3 regions of the Ruicaihuangia ninglii genome follow, and region 1 is predicted to be linked to each of the others. Evidence: predicted binding sites of a transcription regulator. Region 1 holds the regulator's gene; each other region holds the start of a gene.

Region 1 (5,243 bases):
TCCGCGTTCGACGCCGCGTTCGAAGAGCACCTGCATGCCGACGCAGATGCCGAGCACCGGGCGACCGCCGGCCAGCCGGCGATCGATGAGCTCGTCGCCGCGCACGGCCCGCAGCTGCTGCATGACGGCGGCGAACGCGCCGACGCCGGGGACGAGCAGACCGTCGGCCTCGGCGACCTTCTGCCGGTCGGCGGTCACGTCGACGCGGGCGCCTGCTGCTTCCAGGGCCTTCGCCGCGGAATGGATGTTGCCCGAGCCGTAGTCAAGGACGACGACGGATGGTGTGGTCACTTGGTTACAGAGCACCCTTGGTTGACGGGATCCCGCTGACGCGGGCATCGGAGGCCACAGCCTGCCGGAAGGCGCGTGCGAACGCCTTGAACTCGGCTTCGGCGATGTGGTGGGGGTCACGACCGGCGAGCACCGTGAGGTGCACGGTCAGGCCGGCGTTGAGGGCGATGGCCTCGAACACGTGCCGAACCATCGAACCGGTGAAGTGACCGCCGATCAGGTGGTGTTCGAAGCCGGCGGGTTCACCGGTGTGCACGAGGTACGGCCGTCCGGAGATGTCGACGACGGCGCGAGCGAGGGCGTCATCGAGCGGCACGTGGGCATCGCCGTAGCGGGAAATCCCGGCCTTGTCGCCGACAGCTTCCTTGATCGCCTTGCCGAGCGAGATGCCAATGTCCTCGACCGTGTGGTGCACGTCGATTTCAATGTCGCCCTTGGCCTTGATGGTCAAATCGACGAGGGAGTGCTTCGCGAAGGCGGTGAGCATGTGGTCGAAGAACGGGACCGTCGTGCTGATGGCACTGACCCCGGTTCCGTCGAGGTTCAAGTCCAGTTCGATGCTCGACTCACTGGTCTCGCGTGTGATCCGCGAGACGCGGGGCTGTGCACTCATGCTTCGATCCTAGCCATCGCCTCGAGGAACGCCGTCGTCTCGGCTTCGGTGCCGGCGCTGACCCGGAGGTGGCCGTCGATGCCGAGGTCACGGATGATGATGTCCTGCGCAAGCAGGGTCTCGAAGAGTTCGTTGGGGTTGGCGACCCCGCCGAACAGCACGAAGTTCGACCAGCTGCGGTACGTCTTATAGCCGAGCCGCCGAAGCTCGGTGATGATCCGGTCGCGCTGGGCCTTGATGTCCTCGACCATCGCGAGCATCTCGTCGGCGTGCGCGAGCGCGGCGATCGCAGCGGCCTGGGTGAGCGCGGACAGGTGGTAGGGCAGGCGCACCAGCCGCAGCGCGTCGGCGATGGCGGGATCCGCGGCCAGGTAGCCGACTCGGGCGCCGGCGAAGGCGAACGCCTTGCTCATCGTGCGGGACACGATCAGGCGTGGCCGGCCCGGCAGCAGTGTGAGGGCGGTCGGCTGGTCGGCGGGCGCGAACTCGGCGTAGGCCTCGTCGACGACGACAATGCCGTCCGTCGCGTCATAGGCGGCGGCGATGGTGTCGAGTGAGACCGGAGTGCCCGTCGGGTTGTTCGGGGAACAGAAGAAGACCAGGTCCGGCCGCTCGGCCTCGACCGCAGCCACCGCGGTCGCTGCCGACAGTTCGAAGTCGGCGTCGCGCGGCCCGGCGACCCAGCGTGTTCCGGTGCCCGCAGCCAGGATCGAGTGCATCGAGTAGGTGGGTGGGAAGCCAAGGACGCTTCGTCCGGGACCACCGAAGGCCTGGAGGATCTGTTGCAGGACCTCGTTCGATCCGTTCGCCGCCCAGATGTTCGAGCGGTCGAGGCCGTGTCCGAGGTACCCGGCGAGGCTGTCGCGCAGGTCGGTGAATTCACGGTCCGGGTAGCGGTTCAGCCCACGGACGACCGCGGTGATCCGCGCGACGATCTCCTCTGCCACGTCGTCGGGCATCGGATGGGTGTTCTCGTTGACGTTCAGCCGAATTGACACGCTCTTCTGCGGAGCGCCGTAGGGCGACTGTCCGCGCAGGTCATCACGAATGGGCAGGTCAGCAAGAGAAGTCACCAACCTATTTTAGAGGCGTGCTCCTGAGCGCGGTTACGGGTGTCGTCAGTGACTGTAGGCGGACGGCAGCGCGAGGCGCAGCCCCGGGTGCACGTCGGCGGTGCTCACCTGGTTGAGCGAGAGGATGTCGGAGATGACGTCCCGCGGGTCGGCGTCGGGCGCGATCGACTCGGCGAGGCCCCACAGCGATTCGCCGGCCTGGATGGTGACGTACTCGAAGGACGCGGCGCTGCGGTCCGAGGTTGCGGTTGCTCCCCCGCCGTTGAGCGAGGTGAAGAGCACGCCGAGCACGAGCGGCAGGGAGACGAGACCGGTGATCACGATGCGGCCGCGGCGGGTGAGGCGCAGCCGGGTGCGGACGGGAGCAGGGGCCAGGGTGATGGTGCTCATGAGTATTACCTCCTTGAGGGTTTCGCATCCGGTGCTCGGCCGGGAGCCACCGGATGCGAAGCTGTGTTCCGAACATACATTCGAAAGAATCGCGGCGTCAAGGGACAATCTGCCCCTAATGCCACGACACTCTCGAATGCATGTTTGTTTCCACGGTGTTTGTGGATACAGTTTCGAGTGTCTGGAGACAGACAATCAGGGACCACCGACATTGCAGGTCGATGGCCGTGCGGAGGGGAGACCGATGGACGAGAAGGCTGAGCCCGAGCGCCGCACACGGCGCCGGAAGAACCTGAGCGAGAAGCAGCTCGCGATCCTTGATGTGATCCAGCGCTCGGTCTCCCAGCGCGGCTATCCGCCGAGCATGCGCGAGATCGGTGACGCAGTTGGCCTGTCCTCGTTGTCGAGCGTCACGCATCAGCTGAACCAGCTTGAGCTCAGCGGATACCTGCGGCGCGACCCGAACCGCCCCCGGGCGCTCGAGATCCTGATCGACCTCCCCGCGATCGAGGATTCGTCCGAGACATCCGCACCGGTGGGCGACGCGGCGATGGTTCCGATGGTCGGACGTATTGCCGCTGGCATCCCGATCACCGCCGAGCAGCAGATCGAAGAGGTCTTCCCGCTGCCTCGGCAGCTGGTCGGCAAGGGCGACCTGTTCATCCTCAAGGTCGTTGGCGACTCGATGATCGACGCCGCCATCTGCGACGGCGACTGGGTTGTCGTTCGACAGCAGAAGACCGCGGAGAACGGTGACATCGTCGCTGCGATGCTGGACTCCGAGGCTACGGTCAAGGTGTTCCGTCAGCGTGACGGGCATACCTGGCTGCTCCCCCGCAACTCGAACTTCGAACCGATCCTGGGTGATTTCGCCGAGGTGCTCGGCAAGGTCGTGGCGGTCCTGCGCACGATCTGACCGCCGGCACCCATTGCGCGAGGCGTGAGACCGCCTCTAGTGTGAGCCCATCTCACACTAGGAGGTGCACGTGTCTCTTCTCTTCCGTGTCGGCCAGGTGCTGCTCTGCGTGCTGTTCGCGTTGAGCGGTGTCATCGCCCTGTCCACGCTGTTCGTAGACGACCCCTTCCCGTTCGATGCTCAGGTACTGATTGCGTCGTTCGGCCTTGCCTTCGCTGTGCTGGGGCTGATCGTGGCAATCGGGCTCATCCGACAGCCGGCGGGCTGGTTGGCGCTCTGGACGCTGCCGCTGTTCCTCATCTCGCACGTCATCGTCCTGGGCACGTGGCTGCCTGATGCGGCGCTCGCTGGGATCGCGATCGTGGCGCTCCTGTTCTGCCGACCCGTGGGTACCTGGCGGTCACGGGATGGCCGCATCGACGACCGAACAGAAGATGAGAATGCCCTCACCTAGGTCTCCTCGGCATCTCATGGAGCCCGACGAGGCTGGTAGTCATCAAGCCCGCGGCATGGAGTCGGGTCTCGACGAGCAGGAGATGACTATGCAGAACAAGACCAAGTGGACCGCCATCGGAGCGGCATCGGTTCTCGGCCTGGGCCTGATCGGCGGCGGCGCGGTGGCCGCGGCCCACGCCACGGGCGTGAACGACGTCAGCGGTGCGGCGGTTGACACGCGCCCCGTCACCCAGACCAGCGGGGCGGCATTCGGCATCCCGAGCGCCCCGACCAGCGAGCAGACGGCACCGGTGTCGATGTCCGACCAGGCCGCGTCCGTCGTCGACTCGACCCCGAGCGTTGCCACCCCGGCCAGCCCCGTTTCAGCACCCAGCGCCGCCTCGCCGATCAGCGCACCGTCGGTGCTGTCGGCGCCGTCGGTCGCCTCGCCCGCGTCGCCTGCGTCCGCGCCGTCGGCCACGAGCCCGGTCTCGGCCGACTAGGCGCCCAGACGACGCCAGAAGTCCGCTAGTCGAGCTTGCCGAGACCGGATCTCGGCAAGCTCGACCAACGGTTTGCGCTGTTGCCAGGTGATCAGCGGGCGTGCTGCTCGACGAAGTCGCTCAGGCCATCCACTCGCGACGGGTGCACGAGCGCCTTCACGCGGGTGCCCTTCTCGAGGTACTCCGTCTTCAGGACTCGCCCCTGCACGTGCAGGCGAGAGATGACTTCGCCCCGGTCGTAGGGCACCAGCAACGTCATTTCCACCTCGGGGGCGGGCAGCAGGTCGGCGATCCGTTGCTGCAGCTCCTCGACGCCCTCGCCGGTTCGTGCCGACACGAACACGGCGTCCGGTTCCAGTCCGCGCAGCAGCAACCGCTGGTCGGCGTCCAGGAGGTCGGCCTTGTTGAACACGACGATCTCGGGGATGTCGCGCGCGTCGATCTCGCCGATGACATCTCGCACGGTTGTGATCTGGCTGGCCGGGTCGGAGTGCGCGCCGTCGACGACGTGCACGATGACCTCGGAATCCTTGACTTCCTCAAGTGTTGACCGGAACGCCTCGACCAGCTGGTGAGGCAGGTTCCGCACGAACCCGACCGTGTCGGCCAGCGTGTACAGCCGCCCGTCCGGGGTGTGCGTGCGGCGGACCGTCGCGTCCAGGGTTGCGAACAACGCGTTCTCGACGAGCACGCCGGCCTGGGTGATCCGGTTGAGCAGGCTCGACTTGCCGGCGTTGGTGTATCCGGCGATCGCAACGCTCGGCACCTCGTACCGGCTGCGGTTGGCGCGCTTCGCCTCACGGGCGGGCGCGAAGCCCTTGATCTGCTTGCGCAGCTTGGCCATCCGGGTGTGGATGCGGCGCCGGTCGAGTTCGATCTTGGTTTCACCTGGTCCGCGGCTTCCCATGCCGGCGCCGGCGGATCCGACCTGGCCACCGGCCTGGCGGCTCATCGACTCACCCCAGCCGCGCAGGCGCGGCAGCAGGTACTCGAGCTGCGCGAGTTCGACCTGCGCCTTGCCC
Region 2 (5,243 bases), 670 kb from region 1:
GCGCGCGCGTCCCGGCGAGCAGCAGACACACCGGGAACGCGACGGGTACGACGAGCTGTTGGCTGAGCTGCCGGATGCCCCGGCCAACCTCGTCCTCGATCACAGCTCGATGGCGGATGCGCTCGATCGTGCCGGCGCGCTCGTCACGGTCAGCTCGACGGCGGCGCTCGAGGCGATCGCGCGCGGGCTGCCGGTGCTCGCCCTCGATGATTTCGGGGTCGGTCCGGCGCAGATCAACGAGATCTTCGAGGACAGTGGCTTGTTCGGCTCGCTCGAGGATCTCGCCGCTGGCCGCTTCGGTGTGGTCAATCCGGGCTGGCTGGACGAGAACTACTTTCACGGTGCCGCCCAGGATGATTGGCTCGACCACCTTGACGCGCTCAACCTGGAACGAGAGCGCGGCAATCTGCCGGTGCGGCCGTTCCGGCGGATCGCCGGCGGTCCGCTGGGCAGGGCGTGGCGGCGCAAGCAGGCGCTCGGTCGTTACGACCGAAGCGTGGGCGGGTCGCTCGCGCTCGTCGTCGGCTCGGTGGCCCTGCCGACGCTCAAGGCGCTGCGCCGGTTGCGTAAGAGTCTGCCCGCCGGCTGATCCGACGCCTCAGCGGCTCGGCCGCCGGCCTCCTGTTTCATCATGGCGGATCCGAATCTCATCATGGCGGGTCCGAATAGCTGCGAGCATCCTGACGGGCGATCGACCACCCGCCGATCCTCTCCACTAGCCACCTGAGGCGATTGGTACGGCGTCGGTTCCGTGGTGTCCGGCTGGTGGACTTTCGCTCGGGGGCGGTGCTCCGCCGGGCTGCGAGGTTTCCCGGGGTGGCGAGGTTTCGCTGGGTGGTGGTGTTTCGCTGGGTAGCGAGGTTTCGCTGGGTGGTGGTGTTTCGCTGGGTAGCGAGGTTTCGCTGGGTGGTGGGCTTTCGCTGGGTGGTCGGCTTTCGCCAGGTGATCTGGCGCCGATGGGCACATCGACTGGCGCCGGGGCCGGGGCCGGCGCCTGGGCCCGGGCAGGAAACCGAGTGCCGCCTCGTCCGCCCAGGGCATTCCGTGCCGGGCTCATCACGTCGCGCAGCACGGCACTCTTGGATGGCATCGGAATGGGCGTCTGCTGCGGGTCCTCGCTGGGCGGCGGGATCAGCAAGTAGCTGCCACCTCGCCGAATAACTTGCCAGCCGTTGTTGTGCAGCAGCAGGTGATGGAAACGGCAAAGGAGAACCCCATCTGCAGTGTCGGTCTTCCCCTCGTCGCGCTGCCACTCTTCGATGTGGTGGGCCTCAGTCATGTCAGCGCAGACCGGGCACCCCGGCCAGAGACATCCGCCGTCTCGGGCGGCGAGAGCGACGCGTTGACCGGGACTGAATAGCCGACGTTTGCGTCCCAACTTCAGTGGCTGTCCATGGCCATCAACGGTGAGCAAGAGGGCGCCCGCGGTGCAGATGATTCGTTCTGCCGTCTGAACGGAAACCGGGATATCGCTGTTTTCGAGGCGCGCGGGACCACGTCCGCTCTCGAGGTTGGGCGCTGCAACCAGCACCCGGACGGCCGGCAGCCGCGTCCCGAGGATTTGACGCGTGTCGGCGCTGCCGGTGCTGATCGCCAACCGCAACAGATCGACCATGGCATCGTGCACGTACTGGTCGGTCGTCCGCGGGTCGTCCACGACTCGCTGTGCCCAGGCTTTCCCTGCGGCGTCGACGAATCGGGGCCCACCGCGGCGGGGCGAGGTGATCTTGTCGTACAGGTCGTCGAGCAAGGCGGCGGTCTCGACATCCGGATCAAGGATGAACCTGGGCAGCCCATTCGGCCCCGTGACCCGTCGGAACGACCGCTGCTGATGAAGGAACTGCTCGCGTTCCGCAATCAACGCGTCATCGAGCTCTTCCCGCAATGACCGGGCCAGGGAGAACACCTGCCGCTCATCGGCCGGCAGACCAGCGGCGTGAGATTGTCGGAGGCTCTGCAACAGAACAGCGGCCGCGTTCATCAACGCGGCCGCTGAGATGGTCTCGGTCACCTCACCGAGCCCGCGCTCTATGCCGTCGAGGGCATCGGCCGAGAGCCAGCCCGCTCGGACCGCGTCGATCGCGTCGGTGAGCCATGGCTTCGTTGGTGGTGGAGCTGGAGCTGAAGAATCCGGATCAGCCGGGTGCTCGCGCATGATTACGCCCACCCGAACCTGGCGGGCGGCATCCCGAGGCGTGGTACCGGTGGTCTGCTGGACGAACTTGGTCGTCGAGCCGAAACCCTTGCGCTGTACGAGCCCATCGTGCCCGTTCTCGCGCACCGAACGCGCGGCGATCTCACCGGTCACCTCGGTGGCGCGGGCGTCGAGCATCCGTCTGGCGTCGGCGAACTGACCATGCACCGCTAGCAGCACGTCATCCGACAGCCCTTGCAGCGCAGCCGACGAGACGGGCACGCACCCGACGGCGGCGACTAGGTCGGCCACCGTCTCCTCGTATGTAGCTGCGATTTGTGGCATGCATCCATTGTTTCAGCTTCGAAGATAAATACGAATGCCTTTCGAATAAGTCGTCAAGAAATTTTTTGGGGAGGAGAGGACGGGCGGGAAACAGGGAAGGAGGCGCGCTGGGCAAGCTCAGTCAACGGGTAACCGTCTCGATCAGCGCGTGAGAGGCCCGACCAGCGGATGGCAAGCCCGATCAGCGCGTGCAAACCGATCAGCCGCGCCACCCGGTCAATCAGCGGGTGCGGCGTCCGAACCGCCGCCGCAGCCCCCACCAGGTCACCCGCGCCATCGCTTCGAATACGATTGCGCCGCTCATCTTGGATTCGCCGTGTTCGCGCTCCCGGAAGATGATCGGTGTCTCCGCGACGCGATGCCCGGCATCCAGCACTCGCAGCGCCATGTCGACCTGGAAGCAGTAGCCGCGGGAGTGCACGTCTTCAAGTGGCAGCTGGCGCAGCACGTCTGCCCGGTAGGCACGGAAGCCGGCAGTGGCGTCCCGCACCGGAATTCGGAGCGCAATCCGCGTGTAGCCATTGCCGGCGCGGCTCAGCCAGCGCCGGGGCCATGCCCAGTTGACGACCTGCCCGCCGGGCACCCATCGGGAGCCGATGGCGAGCCCAGCACCCTCCGCCACCGCGGTCAGCATCGCAGCCAGAGCGCTCGGAGGGTGCGACCCATCGGCGTCCATCTCGACGATCACGTCGTAGCCGTGCTCAAGCCCCCAGCGGAACCCCGCCAGATACGCGGCGCCCAGGCCCTGTTTGCCGCCGCGGTGCAACACCTGAATGCGTGGGTCGGATGCCGCCATCCCATCAGCGACCCGACCCGTGCCGTCCGGGCTGTTGTCGTCGACGACGAGCACGTCGACCGTCGGCTGTGCGGTGAACAGCCGCTCGAGCACCGGCGCGAGATTGTCCTTCTCGTTGTAGGTCGGCGTGATGACGAGCACCCGCGCCGCAGCCGGGCCACGGCTCGATTCGATCACCGGCCCATTCTGTCAAATATGAGCCCCAGCCAGAGACGCCGGACTAGTCGGATAACTGGTTGACAACGATCGGCTCTGTCCGCCGCCGCGAGGGTTAGATTTCAGCGCAGAAAGGGACCACGCTCATGGTTCGGCACCGGCTATCTATTCTTCTTGCTGCAGCGGTGCTCGGCGCCGCACTGACCGGCTGTGACGGTTTCCCCGCCCTGACGCCGTCGCCCACCCCGCCGGTCTCGCCCGGCACATCTCCCACCGAGCCCACGACGCCCGATCCCACGACGCCCGTGCCGACGGCGACCAGGTCGCCGACGCCGTCGGGATCGCCCTCGTCGCCGCCTGCCGAAGCCGCCATCATCATCAACCTCCCCCGCGAAGGAGCCACGGTGGAGGTTCCGTTCACGGCCAGCGGCACCGCGAACACCTTCGAAGCGGCACTCACCGTGGATGTCGTGAACCAGGCGGGCGACATCCTGTGCCTCCGCCACATCATGGCGACCTCCGGAAGCGGCACTCGAGGCACGTGGGAGGCCCGGCTCGGATTCGCGCCTGAATCCACCGGGGACGAGCCTGCAACGCTGCGTGCCTATGAATTGAGTGCCGAGAACGGCCGGCCGATCAACGTGGTCGAGCGCCCGATCGTGATCGCCAGCGACCGCCCGCCGATCCTGCTGACCAGCCCGGTCTGCGGTGACAGCGTTCCGTCGGGAGGCAATCTGGCGATCCAGGGACTGGCGAACGTGTTCGAAGCGGCGCTGACCGTGGAGATCCGGGATGCTTCGGGCGCAGCCGTGTTCACCCGGCAGCTGATGACCGCTGAAGCCGGCGTGGAGTCTCCGTTCGGCGAGATCGTGACACTCCCCACGCTGGCCCCTGGCTTCTACGATGTCGTCGCATTCAACATCAGCGCCGAGGACGGCAGCATCCAGAACGAGTTCCCGGTGCAGATCGAACTCCGCTCCTGACGGCGCCTTCAACCTGCCAGGTCACCGTAGCCTTGAGTCATGCACCTGCCGCGCAGCCTCGAGGCCTTCCCACAGATCCGTGTCCTCGAGCAGACCGGCTCGACGAACGACGAGCTGAAGGGCGGCTCGGATGCCGGGGACTTCAGCATCGTCGTCACCGATCACCAGACCGCCGGTCGTGGCCGGCTGGGCAGGGTCTGGGTGGCGCCGCCGGGGCAGACGCTCGCGATCTCGGTGCTGCTGCGGCCGGGCACCGGCGCGGACAGCTTCGGCTGGCTGCCGCTGATTGCCGGGCTGGCCATGTCGCGCACCGTCAGCCGGCTGCTGCCTGACGCCAGCGTCGGCCTGAAGTGGCCGAACGACGTGCAGATCGCCGGACTCAAGGTCAGCGGCATCCTTGCCGAGGTGACCGGTGACGCGGATGCCGTCATCCTGGGCGCCGGCCTGAATCTCTCGATCCCGGCGGACCAGTTGCCGACCCCGGTTGCCACTTCGGTCGGCCTGCACGGCGACGGCGATCCCGACCGGGCGCTTCAGGGCTACCTGTCCGAGCTGCACGGGTTGTACAGCGCGTTCCGTAAGGCGTCTGGGGATGCCGAGGCCAGCGGCATCCGGAGCGCGCTGATCGAGGCGTGTACGACCATCGGCCAGGCGGTCAAGGTGCAGTTGCCCGGCGGTGAGATCCTGACCGGCGAAGCGACCGGTGTTGACGAATCAGGGCGGCTGCTCGTTCGCACCTCGGATGGCTCCGAAGTGGCTGTCGCGGCCGGTGACGTTACCCATCTGAGGTATGAATAAGGAATGTCCCCTGAGCCTTACACCGCGCCCG
Region 3 (5,243 bases), 390 kb from region 1:
TGCGTGCTGCGGCGAACCCAGCGCACTTCCGCGACCTCGGGGATCTCCAGGCGATCGGGGATCTCGATGCTCACGAAACCACCAGGCTCGAGTCGTTTCTTGGTGAACAGGCGGGCGCCGCCGAAGCTGTAGTCCTCGACCGTCGCCGGCAGCGCCTCTGATGTCTTGGGAACGAGCACCGGCGCGGCGGCTCCCGTGCTGTGGCGACCGCCGGCGCTCTCCCGGCTGGTGGAGGTCGCCATGTCCGCGGTGAGCGGGCGCACGAGGGCGGGGGCGCTCGCCGGCACCCGGATGTCGCGACGGGCGTGCGCCGCGACCCGGCTCGCCGTGCCGGCCACGGTCCGACCCAGTGACGCCGTGAGCCGGGCACCCACTTCCCGGTCGTTGCGCACCCACGCCGGCGACGAGCTGAGCACGCTCACGAGGTCAATCCACTGGCCGGTCGACAATGGGTCAAAGACGAACCCGAGCGTGACGCCGTCGTTCGTGCCCACGATCCAGCGGCTCTGACCACTGACCCGACCCACTGGAGCGAGGTCAACCGCGGTGGGCTTGTGTGCGGCATCGACCAGGACACCTGCATCGATGGCAGCGCCGAAGGGCACGAAGATCCTGGCACCGCCCACGCTGAGGTCGACGATCCGCCCGGGGACCGAACCGAGGCCGGTGAACGACACGCTCACCGGCAAGTCGACCGGAACTCGCTCGGCGGTGCGGACCCTGGGCCGCTCGATGCAGATGAGCACCGCCATCAGCAGGCCCGCCGCGTTGTAGACGGTCCAGAGCACGCTGATGACGAGGGCGGCCAGCGAGTACGCCTGCGGGTTGAACACGAAGACGTTGAGCAGCCCGATGACGGACAGCGCCAGGAGCACAAGGTGCGGCAGCGCGATCCGCCAGTGGAACTGCCGATTACTCGACAGCATTCCCTTCGGGGTGACCGCGAACGCGGTCACCTTCAGCCCGAAGGTTTCGGCGACGGTTGAGATGGCGAGCGTCGGAGCCATGGCCAGTTCATAGACGTGGCTCCACAGGAAGCTGCGCCTGCCATCGGCGACGATCCGGAAACTCAGCATCGACGTCACGAAGAAGGGCAGCCAGAACACGGCGAGCCAGGCCAGCTCCGCGTTGACAGGCACGACGCCGAACAGCAGGAAGAGCAGTGGCGCGAGCAGGTAGACGAGCTTGAAGACACCGAAGTACCAGTAGACGACGCCGTCGGCATAGAGCCAGCGCTGCATCGGCGTGAACCCCGGCATCGTCAGCGGGTTCCACTTGCGCGCGGACTGCACGTTCCCGCGCGACCAGCGGTCGCGTTGCTTGAGCAGGTCGGGGAAGCTTTCCGGGGCAAGGCCGGCAGCGATGACGTCCGGCACGTAGGTGGCGCGGAACCCGGCCGACTGCAGCAGCATCCCGGTCGCCATGTCCTCGGTGATCACGCCCGTCGCGAATCCACCGATGGCCTCGAGCGCGGTGCGGCGGAACACCGTGTTGCTGCCGACGTACATGGTGGCGTTGAAGCGCGCCTTGGCACCCTGCAGGGTGCGCATGAAGAAGTCCTGCTCATTGGGCAGCACCTGCCCGGAGAACAGGTTGTACTGGAAGGGATCCTGGTTGTAGAAAGCCTGCGGCGCCTGCACGAACGCCAGCGCGTCATCGCTGAAGTGACCGACGGTCTTCTCCAGGAAGTCCTGTTTCGGCACCATGTCCGCATCGAGCGTGACGACCAGTTCGCCCGAGCTGTTCGCGAGCGCGTTGTTGAGGTTGCCGGCCTTGGCGTGCGAGTGGTCGGTGCGGGTGAGGTGCCGCGCCCCGAACTCATCCGCCAGTTCCCGGGCCTCGGCCCGGGAACCGTCATCGCAGAGGTAGACCGACACCGGGCCGGGATAGCGCAGGTTGACCGCACCAGCGAGTGTCAGCCGCAGGGTGCTCACCGGCTCGTTGTAGGTGGCGATGAAGACGTCGACGCTGGGGAATCGGCTGAGCGCCGACAGTGGAACCGGTGGGGGTGGCGCCGGGCTCCACACGACGACCGAGAAGGCGACGGTCTGCGCGAAGCCGATGATCTCAACCACGATCAGGGTGACCCCGACGATGGTGTCGGCGACCGAGCCGGTGGGAATGGTGAAGCCGATCCGCCAGGAGAGGTACAGGGCGCCGGCGATGAGTGAGAGCACGATGGCCAGGCGACGGCCGAAACCGGGTCGGGTGCGCTGCACCATCCAGATCCCTGTCATCAGCAGCAGCAAGACCGCCGGATAGACGAGTACCCACGGCCATCCCCACACCTGCACCGATGTTCCTCCCCGACCGGTGTTTCAGGCCACCCACCCGCGGCCCTTGTGGTCAACGATAAGGGGTTCGCGAGCACAGATTGACTGAATCGAACATATGTTCGAAGATAGAAGGGTGTTTCACCCCGCGTCATCCACAAGAACCCTCGTGTTGTGGTGCCCGGACTGGCCAGTCATTGCCGCAGCACAGTCACTCGACCTGGATCGTGACCTGCCGATCGCTCTCGTCGATCGAGGGCTGGTGTTCGCGTGCTCGGCCGCCGCCCGAGTGGAGGGCGTGAAGCGTGGCCTGCGCATCCGTGAGGCGCAGGCCCGCTGCCCGGAGCTCATCGTGGAACAGTACGATCCCGCCCTCGACGCCCGGGTGTTCGAGCCGGCGCTCGCCGAGTTGGAGCGGCTCACCCCCGGCGTGCAACTGCTGCGACCGGGAACCTGCGCCATCCGCTCCCGCGGCCCCAGCCGCTACTACGGCGGGGAACTGGCCGCCGCGCTGACCCTGCTCGGCCGGCTCGGGGAACTCGGCTTCGACGCCCGAGCCGGAATCGCCGACGGGCCGTTCACCGCAGAACAGGCAGCCCGGGCCGCTCAGCCCGCGACGCGGGTGCTGATCGTGCCGGAGGGCGGCGCGGCCGAGTTCCTGGCGCCACTGCCGATCGGCATCCTCGACCGGCCCGACCTGGTTGCCCTGCTGAAGCGGCTGGGCATCCGCACCCTCGGTGAGTTCGCCGCGCTCGAGGCCATCGATGTCGAAGGACGGTTCGGGGTGGACGGCGCACGCCTGCACGCGATCGCCTCCGGCCTGGATGCCCGCAGCGTCAGCCCGCGCACTCCGCCGGCTGAACTTGACGGCGTCGTCTGGTTCGAGCCTCCGGTCGACCGGATCGACCAGGCCGCGTTCGCGTTCAAACAGGCGGCCGAACGGTTCATCGACCAGCTGACCGCGGCGAAACTCGTCTGCACCGCGTTGCGGATCGAGGTGGATGCCGAGAACGGTGAGATCTCCGAACGCAGTTGGCTGCACCCGCGCTCATTCACCCCAGCGGAGGTCGTCGACCGGTTGCGCTGGCAGCTACAGGGCAACGGCACGGCGGACGGCGCCAGCGGGCTGAGCGCGCCGATCACCCGGGTACGGGTGGTACCGGAGAGCGTGGATGCCATCGGCAACCACGAGCGCGGGCTGTTCGGTGACGGACCAGACGAACGGGTCCACCACGCCCTCTCCCGGGTGCAGAGCATGCTCGGCCACGAGGGAGTGCTCACCGTCGCCATCGGCGGCGGCCGCACCCTTGCCGAGCGGGCGATGCTGGTTCCCTGGGGTGACTGGCCGGCATTTCTGCGCTCCCCCGACCAGCCTTGGCCGGGCAGTCTGCCGCAGCCGGCTCCGGCGACGGTGTTCCCCGCTCCGCACCCGGTGACCGTGTTCGCGGACAGTGGCGAACAGGTGTCGGTGGACGAGCGAGCGGGACTCTCGGCTGCTCCAGCTCGGCTGGTTGCGGCATCCGGTGCCTCGAAACAGGTCACCGCGTGGGCCGGTCCCTGGCCGATCGATGAGCGCTGGTGGGATGCCGAGCACTCCAGGGCGGCGCACCGGTTCCAGGTGGTCGACGATGACGGGCTGGCCTGGCTGCTGGTGCTCGACGCGCATGGCTGGTGGGCCGAGGCGAGGTATGACTGATTATGGGCTGGTCTAACCCCCCGATCCCGTGGTCCGAGTTCGAACGCCGCCTGTCGGACTCGCGTCGGCCCGGCTCCCGGCCGACGAACGCCGACGGCGGCGACAGTCCGGCGTGGTCGACCAAGCGGGAGGCCTACGAGCCCGCCGCGATCGAGAAGGCTCCGGATGCCGCGGCGGTGCCATATGCGGAACTGCATGCGCACTCCAACTTCAGCTTCCTCGACGGCGCGTCCTCCCCCGAGGAACTGCTCGAGGAAGCCTCCCGGCTCGGCCTGCACGGTCTCGCCCTGACCGACCACGACGGCTTCTATGGGGTCGTCCGGCTCGCCGAGGCGGCCGAGAGCTATGACGTGAAGACCGTGTTCGGCGCGGAACTCTCGCTCGGCCTGACCACACCGCAGAACGGCGTGGCCGACCCCGAGGGCAGCCATTTGGTGGTGCTCGCCCGCCGGCAGGAGGGCTATCACCGGCTCGCCGCCGCGCTCACCGAGGCGCAACTGGACGGCCGCGAGAAGGGCAGGCCGCTGTACAACCTCGACGCCCTGGCCGCCCGGGCGGACGGCCAGTGGACGGTGCTCACCGGCTGCCGCAAGGGAACCGTGCGGCAGGCGCTCGCCAGCCAGGGTGCGGATGCCGCGGAGCGAGAGGTTGCCCGGCTGGTGGAGTTGTTCGGCCAGGACAACGTGCTGGTCGAACTCACCGACCACGGACATCCGCTCGATTCCACCAGGAACGACCAGCTCGCTCGTCTCGCCGAGCGGTTGCGGCTGCCTGTGGTCGCCACCGGCAACGTGCACTACGCCAGCCCGGCCGAGCGGCACATCGGCGACGCGCTGGCCGCGGTTCGGGCCCGGCGCAGCCTCGATGAGATGGACGGTTGGCTGCCGGCATCCGGCGGCGCGCATCTGCGCTCGGGGGCCGAGATGGCACGCCGCTTCAGCCGGTATCCGGGCGCCATCGAGAACACCGTCACGGTTGCCGACGACCTCGGCTTCCGGCTGAAGAGTGTGCGTCCCGGGCTGCCGAAGCAGGAGGTGCCCGAGGGGCACACGCCGATGAGCTGGCTGCGGCAGCTGGTCTGGGACGCGGTGCCGCACAAGTACCCGAAGCTGACAGCCGAGAACCGGGACCGGATCGAACGCGAGCTCGCGGTGATCGAGCAGAAGGACTTTCCCGGCTACTTCCTGATCGTGCGTGACATCGTGCACTTCGCGAAGGGCCGCGGCATCCTCTGCCAGGGTCGCGGCTCCGCGGCGAACTCGGCGGTCTGCTAT

The links. Region 1 encodes LexA, which represses DNA repair genes until DNA is damaged. Its sites were predicted from a motif close to TCGAACANNTGTTCGA; they were not measured.
Region 2: a site for LexA is predicted at 2,498-2,513, ahead of GO591_RS02170 (HNH endonuclease signature motif containing protein). Genes of this name have one in related genera too.
Region 3: a site for LexA is predicted at 2,384-2,399, ahead of GO591_RS07120 (DNA polymerase Y family protein). Genes of this name have one in related genera too.

Annotation. Positions count from the first base shown of each region.
Region 1 covers NZ_CP046619.1:1,111,873-1,117,115, reverse strand. Annotated here, with positions in the region: gene hisH (imidazole glycerol phosphate synthase subunit HisH) at 1-339, opposite strand, end outside; gene hisB (imidazoleglycerol-phosphate dehydratase HisB) at 296-904, opposite strand; gene GO591_RS05315 (histidinol-phosphate transaminase) at 901-1,977, opposite strand; gene GO591_RS05310 (LysM peptidoglycan-binding domain-containing protein) at 2,023-2,367, opposite strand; gene lexA (transcriptional repressor LexA) at 2,612-3,283, shown strand; gene GO591_RS05300 (hypothetical protein) at 3,354-3,737, shown strand; gene GO591_RS05295 (hypothetical protein) at 3,826-4,221, shown strand; gene hflX (GTPase HflX) at 4,313-5,243, opposite strand, start outside.
Region 2 covers NZ_CP046619.1:442,473-447,715, forward strand. Annotated here, with positions in the region: gene GO591_RS02165 (DUF6716 putative glycosyltransferase) at 1-589, shown strand, start outside; gene GO591_RS02170 (HNH endonuclease signature motif containing protein) at 716-2,479, opposite strand; gene GO591_RS02175 (polyprenol monophosphomannose synthase) at 2,700-3,452, opposite strand; gene GO591_RS02180 (Gmad2 immunoglobulin-like domain-containing protein) at 3,578-4,414, shown strand; gene GO591_RS02185 (biotin--[acetyl-CoA-carboxylase] ligase) at 4,454-5,212, shown strand; gene GO591_RS02190 (PH domain-containing protein) at 5,216-5,243, shown strand, end outside.
Region 3 covers NZ_CP046619.1:1,499,623-1,504,865, reverse strand. Annotated here, with positions in the region: gene GO591_RS07125 (glycosyltransferase) at 1-2,294, opposite strand, end outside; gene GO591_RS07120 (DNA polymerase Y family protein) at 2,410-3,969, shown strand; gene GO591_RS07115 (error-prone DNA polymerase) at 3,972-5,243, shown strand, end outside.